4 regions of the uncultured Rossellomorea sp. genome follow, and region 4 is predicted to be linked to each of the others. Evidence: riboswitches for the same ligand, from Rfam matches in the RefSeq annotation. Region 4 holds a riboswitch; each other region holds the start of a gene.
The links. Region 4 has a riboswitch for cyclic di-GMP ahead of Q1B03_RS15340 (hypothetical protein). Riboswitches for the same ligand answer to the same signal wherever they lie in the genome.
Positions count from the first base shown of each region.

Region 1: another riboswitch for cyclic di-GMP. It lies ahead of Q1B03_RS17080 (anti-repressor SinI family protein); the one in region 4 lies ahead of Q1B03_RS15340 (hypothetical protein).
Region 2: another riboswitch for cyclic di-GMP. It lies ahead of Q1B03_RS12170 (amidase); the one in region 4 lies ahead of Q1B03_RS15340 (hypothetical protein).
Region 3: another riboswitch for cyclic di-GMP. It lies ahead of Q1B03_RS21770 (EAL domain-containing protein); the one in region 4 lies ahead of Q1B03_RS15340 (hypothetical protein).

Region 1 covers NZ_CANKZT010000005.1:26,290-28,489, reverse strand. The annotation lists gene Q1B03_RS17090 (YwpF-like family protein) at 78-518, shown strand; gene Q1B03_RS17085 (helix-turn-helix domain-containing protein) at 614-934, shown strand; gene Q1B03_RS17080 (anti-repressor SinI family protein) at 969-1,106, opposite strand; cyclic di-GMP riboswitch class I at 1,140-1,284, opposite strand; gene Q1B03_RS17075 (TasA family protein) at 1,671-2,200, opposite strand, start outside.
Region 2 covers NZ_CANKZT010000003.1:187,714-189,913, reverse strand. The annotation lists gene Q1B03_RS12170 (amidase) at 1-830, opposite strand, end outside; cyclic di-GMP riboswitch class I at 872-957, opposite strand; gene Q1B03_RS12165 (hypothetical protein) at 1,095-1,313, opposite strand; gene Q1B03_RS12160 (hypothetical protein) at 1,297-1,449, opposite strand; gene Q1B03_RS12155 (hypothetical protein) at 1,462-1,656, opposite strand; gene Q1B03_RS12150 (hypothetical protein) at 1,784-2,200, opposite strand, start outside.
Region 3 covers NZ_CANKZT010000014.1:6,135-8,334, forward strand. The annotation lists gene Q1B03_RS21765 (ABC transporter permease subunit) at 1-307, opposite strand, end outside; gene Q1B03_RS21770 (EAL domain-containing protein) at 446-1,156, opposite strand; cyclic di-GMP riboswitch class II at 1,247-1,327, opposite strand; gene Q1B03_RS21775 (DNA-3-methyladenine glycosylase) at 1,432-2,016, opposite strand; gene Q1B03_RS21780 (P1 family peptidase) at 2,113-2,200, opposite strand, start outside.
Region 4 covers NZ_CANKZT010000004.1:167,576-169,775, reverse strand. The annotation lists gene Q1B03_RS15350 (type B 50S ribosomal protein L31) at 1-175, opposite strand, end outside; gene rpsN (30S ribosomal protein S14) at 206-475, opposite strand; gene Q1B03_RS15340 (hypothetical protein) at 674-910, opposite strand; cyclic di-GMP riboswitch class I at 1,037-1,127, opposite strand; gene Q1B03_RS15335 (murein hydrolase activator EnvC) at 1,273-2,200, opposite strand, start outside.

The DNA of each region.
Region 1 (2,200 bases), on a different contig from region 4:
CATTGAGGAATTTATTAGGGAAACAATTCCTACTATGATATAATTTTATAAAACCTTTAAATGGGAGATGTTCGTTCATGAAAACCTTTAAAGTTATTTCACTTCAAGTAGTGGAAAACGATGAACTGCGTGACTTTGAAATTGTGGACGGTCTGATTATAAATAAAGAAGATGGACAGAGTACGTGGCTCGTCGAAACATATTTGTCGAATGAATATATTGAATTCTTTCAAGAGGCTCAACAAAGGAAGGAAGATTTGGAAATCCAAGTCGTCATTTCTCATAAAGCCAATGACCCGGCTGCTTTCATGACATCCATCCGTTGTATTAAAGAGATGGATGACCATATTAGCATTATGTTTGAGGGGAAATTGAAGAAACAGCGCAACGAATATGCTGAATTACTGTTAGACGACTTAGTTCAAAAAGGATACTCAGGAGAAGAACTTATTCGCGAATTCCGTGAGAAAATGGTATCGAAACCGCGTATTCCGGCCACTGCTAAACCTAGTGTTTAATTATACGAAATTATGTAATATCCATGTGAATTTATATGATATAATGAAATTAATTTTGTGACTTCAGTTATGAAGTTCTTAGGTAGGTGTCCCTTGTGATCGGAGAAAGAGTAAAGAAATACCGACAAGAAAAAAGAATGTCCATGACAGAGCTTGCTGAAAAAGCCGGTGTCGCTAAGTCATATTTAAGCTCAATAGAACGCAACCTTCAACAAAATCCATCTATCCAATTTCTTGAAAAAGTGTCAGCTGCTTTAGGAATTCCGATGGATGCTCTATTACATGATCAATCAGAAAATCAGAATATCGACCATGAGTGGCTCAAAATTGCGGAAGAAGCTATGGATTCCGGTATTACAAAAGAGCAGTTCCGTGAGTTCATTGAATTTAACAAATGGAAATTAGGTAATAAATAAAGTCTTGCGATCGGCTCGCAAGACTTTATTTATATTAAATCACTTTGTACTCGGCTTTCATTTCCTGGGATTGATTATGAAGAAATTCTCTGATTTCTTTTTTAGAAATTCCGGCGTCCAGTGCTTGTTTGATAAGTTCCATCCATTCAAGATCAAGTTCACGATTTGTCAATATAAATACCCTCCCAAAATACATGTATGTATTCCAGGCAATCCAGCCATCATAGTTCTCAAATAACCACACCTTCTACATTCATATATTCAACATGTTTGTGAAGATATGCCTACTCTATAACCTTAGATCTGTGACTTTGCGTCCTCATCTTTCAATAAGTTTGCCTTTATCTGACTCTTCCCTTCGAACTACTTCGATTATACTAATAAAAGTTCCTTTCATTTGTTGTTTTTTGTCAATTCCGTCAATTTAATTTACACTTTTTTCCTACACTTTAACCCATATTCTGACAATATCAAAATATTAAGCATCTTTTTATTAGAATATCTTGTTAGTATTTGTCGTAAAACTACGAATACATGCTATTTTTATAGCTTTCCAGCTTTTTTCTTAAAGGGAGGACTTTTTCATTAATACTTTGGTAATTACTAGGATTATAGAACGCATGGTTAGATAAGTCAAATCCGCATGTGGGGCAGATCCATTCGCCCGATTCAGTACTACTGTAGGATGGTCTGGTGCAGCGGTTGCAGGTTTTTTTGTACATAACATCACCTCTTATTAATATGTCTCTTTCTTTTTTCGTATAAATCTATTTAGAAATATTAAAAGTAACCCTGCAGTAATAAAGGAAATCCCTAAAAATAGTAATTTATACATATCGGTCGCAGTATTTGGTAAATTCAATCCCTGTGATGGTAGTGGTTTTGAAGGAAATGTGCTTTTATCTGATTCTGACCTATCAATAATTGGTGTGGTAGAATCAGTATCTTCTGAAGGCTGTGGGGCTAAATTGGATTCTGCCGATATAATGATCTCAAATAGTGCTGAAGTATTTTGATACTCGTTCCCCAGTTCATAGGGAATCATAATTGAAAACATTAAATCTTTCCTTTCACCTTTTTTCAATAATTTCGGTGAAAATCCGTTGAAATTTTTTAGTTTATCATCAAATAGTAAATTTGATGAACTATCCGTATAAACCATTAAATCTAATTCATTAAAAAGCTTCTTATCAGGTTGCTTACTGTTTACTTGAAAAGTATAGCTTATGTCTTCAGTTCCTCCATTTTTAATCGTTAACGTTTTTT
Region 2 (2,200 bases), on a different contig from region 4:
GAATATGTACCATACTGGGCATCAACAAGAGCAAGTTCAGCAAGCATGATTTGCTCTCCATCTTCATGAAATGTCAGGAAATCCCCTTCAGCAGATGGAGCTGTTTCCACTCCTACCTTCACCTTTTTCCCTGCAGCCTGGGCAAATTCCATCTCATTCCTGACAAGTTCAATGATTCCATTCTCCCCATTCGCCAGATCCCGGTATGCCATAACACCAACTTCATCCGTCCTCCCAATCACCCACTGAGCAAGGTTACCTTTTCCTAATTCATTGTTAAATGTTTTCCCATCAAACCAAAATGGAATATCCATCCCTAATGGAAGCTGAAGCGAATCAGATCGAATCACTGCTTCATTCACCATCTTCTGGTAATTTAACACCGTCTTGCCGTAGGCGGTTGACCATCCGGATAAAAGGTAAGTCTCCACATCCAAATGAACACCGGTAAATCTTTGATCCTCACTCGTTTCAAGCTGGTACTCCCCCAGCCAATCAAAAAAAGCAGTGAGGGCGGATTGTCCTTTTACGGTTGCCCATTTTGGAGCCCCGTCCAAGGCGTACACGTGTATATTTTCTAAAGTCGCCATTTGAATAAATTGTTGATAGTGTTCCTTCTCTACGTTCGGGTTCACTTGCAGATACACTTCATCTACTCCATGAACTTTAAAAAAACCGATGATTTCTTCTTTATGTCCGACGATGTCAACCGTATTCCAAAGCCACGTGCTTTTCCCTCTCACGTCCATACCAGCTGCCTTTTCATTTGATTGGTAAGAATTGATACTCAACAGGATCAGACAAATACTCATCTTCCATATTCTATTCATCTTTCATTCTCCTCTTCTTGAGCCTTGACTCTTGTGAGGAGCCTGGCAGCTTGGCGGCCATTCGAAAGACGGGCAGGCCGATAGCTTTTTCAGTCCTTGCTTTTCAACAAGTTTGCCTTTTTCAGTTTGTTTTATTCTTCCTCTTTAGTATAGTCCTTTTTCCTTTATTGAAAAGATGTAATTTTCAATCAATAATCATATCAAAAAAGCGCCAGTCACTTTCGGATTGGCGCTTTTTTATGTACTGCTCATGACACTATTTGCTTATAATTCTTCATCCTCGAAAAATTGCTGTAATTTCTCATCTTGTTCAGGATCTGCATTTTCAGACGCATACGGATTATCCTTGACTCCTGCTGTATCCATATTTGTTTTGATGGCGAGAAATGGTCCTTTCGGTTCCTCTGCGATGACACGGTCGTTTAACTGTTTGAAATCGGGCATGTCTTTATTTCCTTTTTTCACTTTATCTTCTTCCTTCAATCGTTTCACCACCATTCTTATAAGCGATTAGAATAATATCCTCTTCCGTTTGCTGGCGAAGTTCACTTTCCATGTTTCTCACTTTATTCAAGGTATCTTCAGACAGGTCCGCTACGGGAAATTCTTTCGTATTCATTCTTATCATCTCCTACCCATTTTCATTGGATTGTCCGATTTCCTTTTCTGCCATGAACCCGTTTCCTTCCTCTACTGCATGATGTTCCTCCACAGACTCTCCCGGAACATAGACTTGACTGGGATTTCGAACCTCATTATTCAAAGTGAATTCCGGGTTTAACGGCGTGTCCATTCGTAACTCTTCAGGTTTCTTATGATCTCTCATCTATTCCACCTCCAGTATTTAGTATGGCTACTGAATACATAATCATGCAAAACACGAAAAATCGACTGGCATCGGGCAGCAAAAAAAAGCGTTAAGCAATAACGGTGCTTAACGCCATGAAACTGATTCAAACCCACGTATAATCCCTTCCCCAGCTATCCCGGGCAAGATCTTTGATTTCATCGACAATTTCATTTTCCACAGCAAAGGCATCTCCCTGTTCATAAGGGTTGTAGTGGAAAGCGTATAGGCGGGAAACAAACTCGTGAAACGGAAGTGAGCATTCTCCTTCCAGTTCCCCGTTTTCCATGACGGAAGGTTCGATGCCCTGCCCCCAGTTCTGTGATCCATCATTATTCGGATTATAAAAATAGATCCGGTATTCGCCCTTGGGATCCTGGGTGATTCTCAAAATCGAAACGGCATGGAAGCCAAGGAGCTTTCCATGAACATTTGTGATGAAGATCCCGACTGGATTCGGATAGATCAATCCGTAGTCATCATTGTATTCCGGGTGGTGAGTGGCATAGAATAGGCGAACGAA
Region 3 (2,200 bases), on a different contig from region 4:
TGAATAGTGTAAGGATGAATGCTATTCCCAGGCCCAAACCCAATGCTCCGCCGATAATCTGCAAAGAATACAGATAAGGTCCCCAAAGCATGTCCAGAAAATCGACGGTTATCCCTTTATAGGAATAGCTCCAATTTTCACGGTCCAAAAATACAAAAACAAATTTAATGAACTCTTCAAAGAATCCGACAAAATTATACAGACCCCTCTCCTTAAATACTTCAGGTGCGATACTCACGGCTAAAATACCAATCAACCCGAGAATATAATAGAACATAAATTTCAGCGGAAATGTGAGAAGCCTCATACCTTGATCCCCTTTTTTCTCTTTTTCCTCAGTTTAATGGAAATGTTAAATATTTTCAATTTTATTTCAATTCCGACAATACCACTGTAGGTTTCCACGAAAAAAGGTAACTCCCACACTTCAGAGTCACCATTCCATTTAAGCTAATAGTCGACTTGGCCTTCCCAGATAAAAGCCTTGTCCTATTGTAATCCCAATTTCCTCTGCCACTTTCATATCCTGTTTGGTTTCAATTCCTTCTAACACAATTAACGTATCCTTACCGTAAAATTGATTAAAAAAGGACAGGAATCGTTGTTTCTTATCATCTTGAGCCAGATTTAGAGCAAAATAGCGATCCAGCTTAATGATTTCCGGTTCATATTCAATGGATTTCTTGATGGAGGATGTCCCTTGACCAAAGTCATCAATCGCATACCATACTCCATATTGCTTAAGTTCTTTGAGTGACTCTTTTAATAATGGATTCTGCCAGAGTTCCTCCGCACTCGACTCATTAATCTCAAGTACAAGACGCCCCTTAATTTCAGGATGCTTCTTCATGAGGTCATAAAAATAGGTATGAAAGCTTGGGTGAAGAATCGTCGTAATATAAATATTAAGAAATAACTTACAGTTCTTCAATCCATTCTCTGAAAAGCTTTCAAGAGCTTTTGAAATGGATAAGGTATCAAGCTTATATAAGATATTCGCTTTCATGGCAGACTGAAAGACACTTTCAGGGTTTTCGTTATACTTGTTTCGTAACAGGCCCTCATATGCATAGAGGGATTGATGCTTGCCCATTTCATATAAGGGCTGAAAATCATGATAAATATAATCGTTTTGAAAAATAGTAAAGATGTTCATAGGACCCCTATACTCTCTGTTTATTTTTATAGAAGATGTCTAAATGTAAAAAAGCCTTATAAAAAAACCACACAAAAACGTATTCCTACGTTCGTATGTGGTCGGTTGCGCTACTAGCTCCCCTAAATGTAAGCGCCCATCTATCATTTAGGTTCAAAGCTCCCATTCGAATTGTCTGTATTCAATGAAATTAGTCTTATAAGAAAAATATACCACAAACGTAGTACTTATGGGGTATGTTTTCAATGGATATTAGAAAATTCTTAAAAAAACACTCATCTTGATACATACGGATTGTCTTTAACCCAAAACCTCCATGGATAATCCCTCGCTTCTCCAGTGTTTTCAATTCCTATTCGTTTTCCTTCTACAATGTTTTCTGGCTGGTATCCTCTTGAGATGATGAGAGGCGGTTCTAAATAGCTCCCTCCGTAGTCCTCCATTGTGATGCCTAACGCTTTCGTCAGCTTTCCTGGACCATTTGTCCAATTTTTCTTTATATGACCCGGCCTTCTTCTTTCCATAAGCCCCAACCCTTCAAGTGGTTCAACGGCTCTAATGAGAATCGCTTCAGGCTTCTCTCGTTCACCGCTCACTACATTCACTAAACAATGGGTATGCATAACATATGTATATATCCGGCCTGCTTCATGAAACATGACTTCCGTCCGCTTCGTACGCCTGTTTCCATAACTGTGAGCCGCTCGATCCTCAGGCCCTAAATAGGCTTCCGTTTCCACAATGTAACCTGATGCAGTTCCCTCCTCCGTCTCTTTCATTAATACACATCCCAACAGGGACTTTGCAAGCTCCAAAGTGGGTTGTTCGAAAAAGGAAGGCGGCATAGGCGTATACTTCATGATTTTCACTTCCTTTAACCAAATAGTCAGTACTCATAAGTATTGGTATACCCCATTTACTTGAGGGTTAAATATAATAGAATGTTTAGCTTTTATTTATAGCCTACCCTTAAACAAATCTAAAGGTATGGCTTCCACCTTCCGATCATTCCTGCCCGTTGTGGTTTCTGCTTTACAAAGAGAG
Region 4 (2,200 bases):
TATAAAATGGATGCGTGTCCGAACTTACTTCTACTTTTAATAAAGGATACGTGTTCCCGTCTTCCCACTCAATCGTTTCATTGGATGTTTTCGTAGATCCAGTTAAAAAGGAAAAACCGCTGTTCGTGTCCATAAATACCACTTGTTGATACTCTGGATGAATGTCTTTTTTCATTCTTAATTCCCCACCTTGAAGATTAATGTATTACCAACTTGATTTTTTGACGCCGGGTATTTGCCCTTTATGAGCAAACTCTCTGAAAGCGATACGGGACATCTTAAATTTACGGAGATAGCCTCTTGGTCTCCCTGTAACTTCACAGCGACTGTTTAATCGCGTCGGCGAGGAATCCCTCGGCAGCTTCCTTAACGCTTCATAATCACCCTTCTCCTTTAAATCCCTGCGCAAATCTGCATACTTCTGAACAAGCTCCTGACGCTTCTTCTCTTTTACTACCTTTGATTTCTTGGCCAAAATGATTCACTCCTTCTTTAATCGTAATCATTACGTTTTATAACGGAATAATGTCATTAAAACATACTCTCTATCTTTTTGCAATGATATTTACCTGCTATCTTTTGGAGTGAACTTTCCAGAACCGATCTAAAATGAAATCTATTAAAAATAGTTAAAACCGAATACCATTCAACCCGGCATTCGGTTTTATATGTCCTATGCTGCTTTTAAACCTTCTAAAATAAGTATAAAGTATTTAACTGTATCTCCGCTACGGCGATTGATGACTTCAATGTCCATTAGGATTTTCTTAACCTCTTCAGCACCTATACGTTCGATAATTATCTCTGTGATTTCTTCAGCTGTATATTCACCTACATCAGTAGACCTCAAAGCAGTCCTATTCCTTCTACAAAAACTTCTTAATTGCCTTTTTAATTCAGTCAATTCCAACATCATCATCCTTACTACAGATTCAAATCCTACCAAACACGTCGTATAGATAAAAAAGCCCACCAAAAAGGCAGGCTAAATGATACTAATAAACGTTCGGAATAGTATTCATTGTAATCCATTGTTTTCGGTAACCCGGCCATCGTTATTCTCATCTGAGAATGGTAGACCCGAGGCTTTGCGTCCTAATCTTTCAATTAGTTTGCCCTTATCAAATTGTAGGAACTACAGTTGTCATTATACTAAAAAACGTAATGTATGAGAAGATTCTTAATGGAATTAGTGAATATTCTCTAGACTTTCATATAACTAGAAAACCCGTCGTAAAAAAACCCCGCTTCTATTGAAGCAGGGTTTTAAGATTAAAAGTTAATATATTGACGTGGGTTTACAGCATTTGATTTCGATGCATTCCATGAACCTGCATGAAGTTCAAAGTGTAAATGCTGCCCGAAAGAGTATCCTGTGTTACCCATGTAACCGATTCTGTCACCCTTGTTAACTGCTTGTCCAGTGCTTACAGATGAAGAAGCCATGTGGGCATAAACAGTTGTGAACGTTTGACCGTTGATTGAGTGAGTGATGTATACTACATTTCCATAGCTTGAGCTATAGTGACTCTTGATGACATATCCATCAGCAGCTGCAGAGATTGGAACACTGCCGCGCGCTGCGATATCTGTACCATAGTGAAAACGCTTTTTACCGTTCAACACGTCCCAGCCAAAGTTTGTTGTAATCGTTCCGGAAGCTGGAGATGTCCAGGCACCGGCACTTACTGGTGCACTTGGAGCTGTTTCAGCAGGAGCTGAAGAAGAACCACCGCTGCTGCTTGTTGTTGCTTGTTGTTGAGCTGCTGCACGTTTAGCCGCTTCTGCTTCCGCTTGACGCTTGCGCTCGATCTCACGCTGACGTGCAAGTTCTGCTAAGCGTGCTTGTTCAGCCTGGATTTCACCTTCAAGCTGGTGTTCCATTTTAGAAAGCTCATCCGATTCTTTTTGAAGATCTTTTTTCTCTACTTCAAGAGAAGCCTGTTGTGCTTCAAGCTGCTTGAATAACTCAGCTTTTTGAGCTTTTTGACTATCAAGATCTTGTTTAAGAGATTCAAGACTTGCTTTAGTAGATTCTAATTCTGCAAGCTTTGCTTCTACTTCTTCTTGTTTCTTTTCTAATTCAGCCTGATCACGTTTTTGTTCGTCCATGATCTTTTTATCGGCACTTACGATTGTATTTACTGCTGTTACACGGTTGATGAAGTCACCGAAGCTGTCCGCGCCAAGTAGTACATCA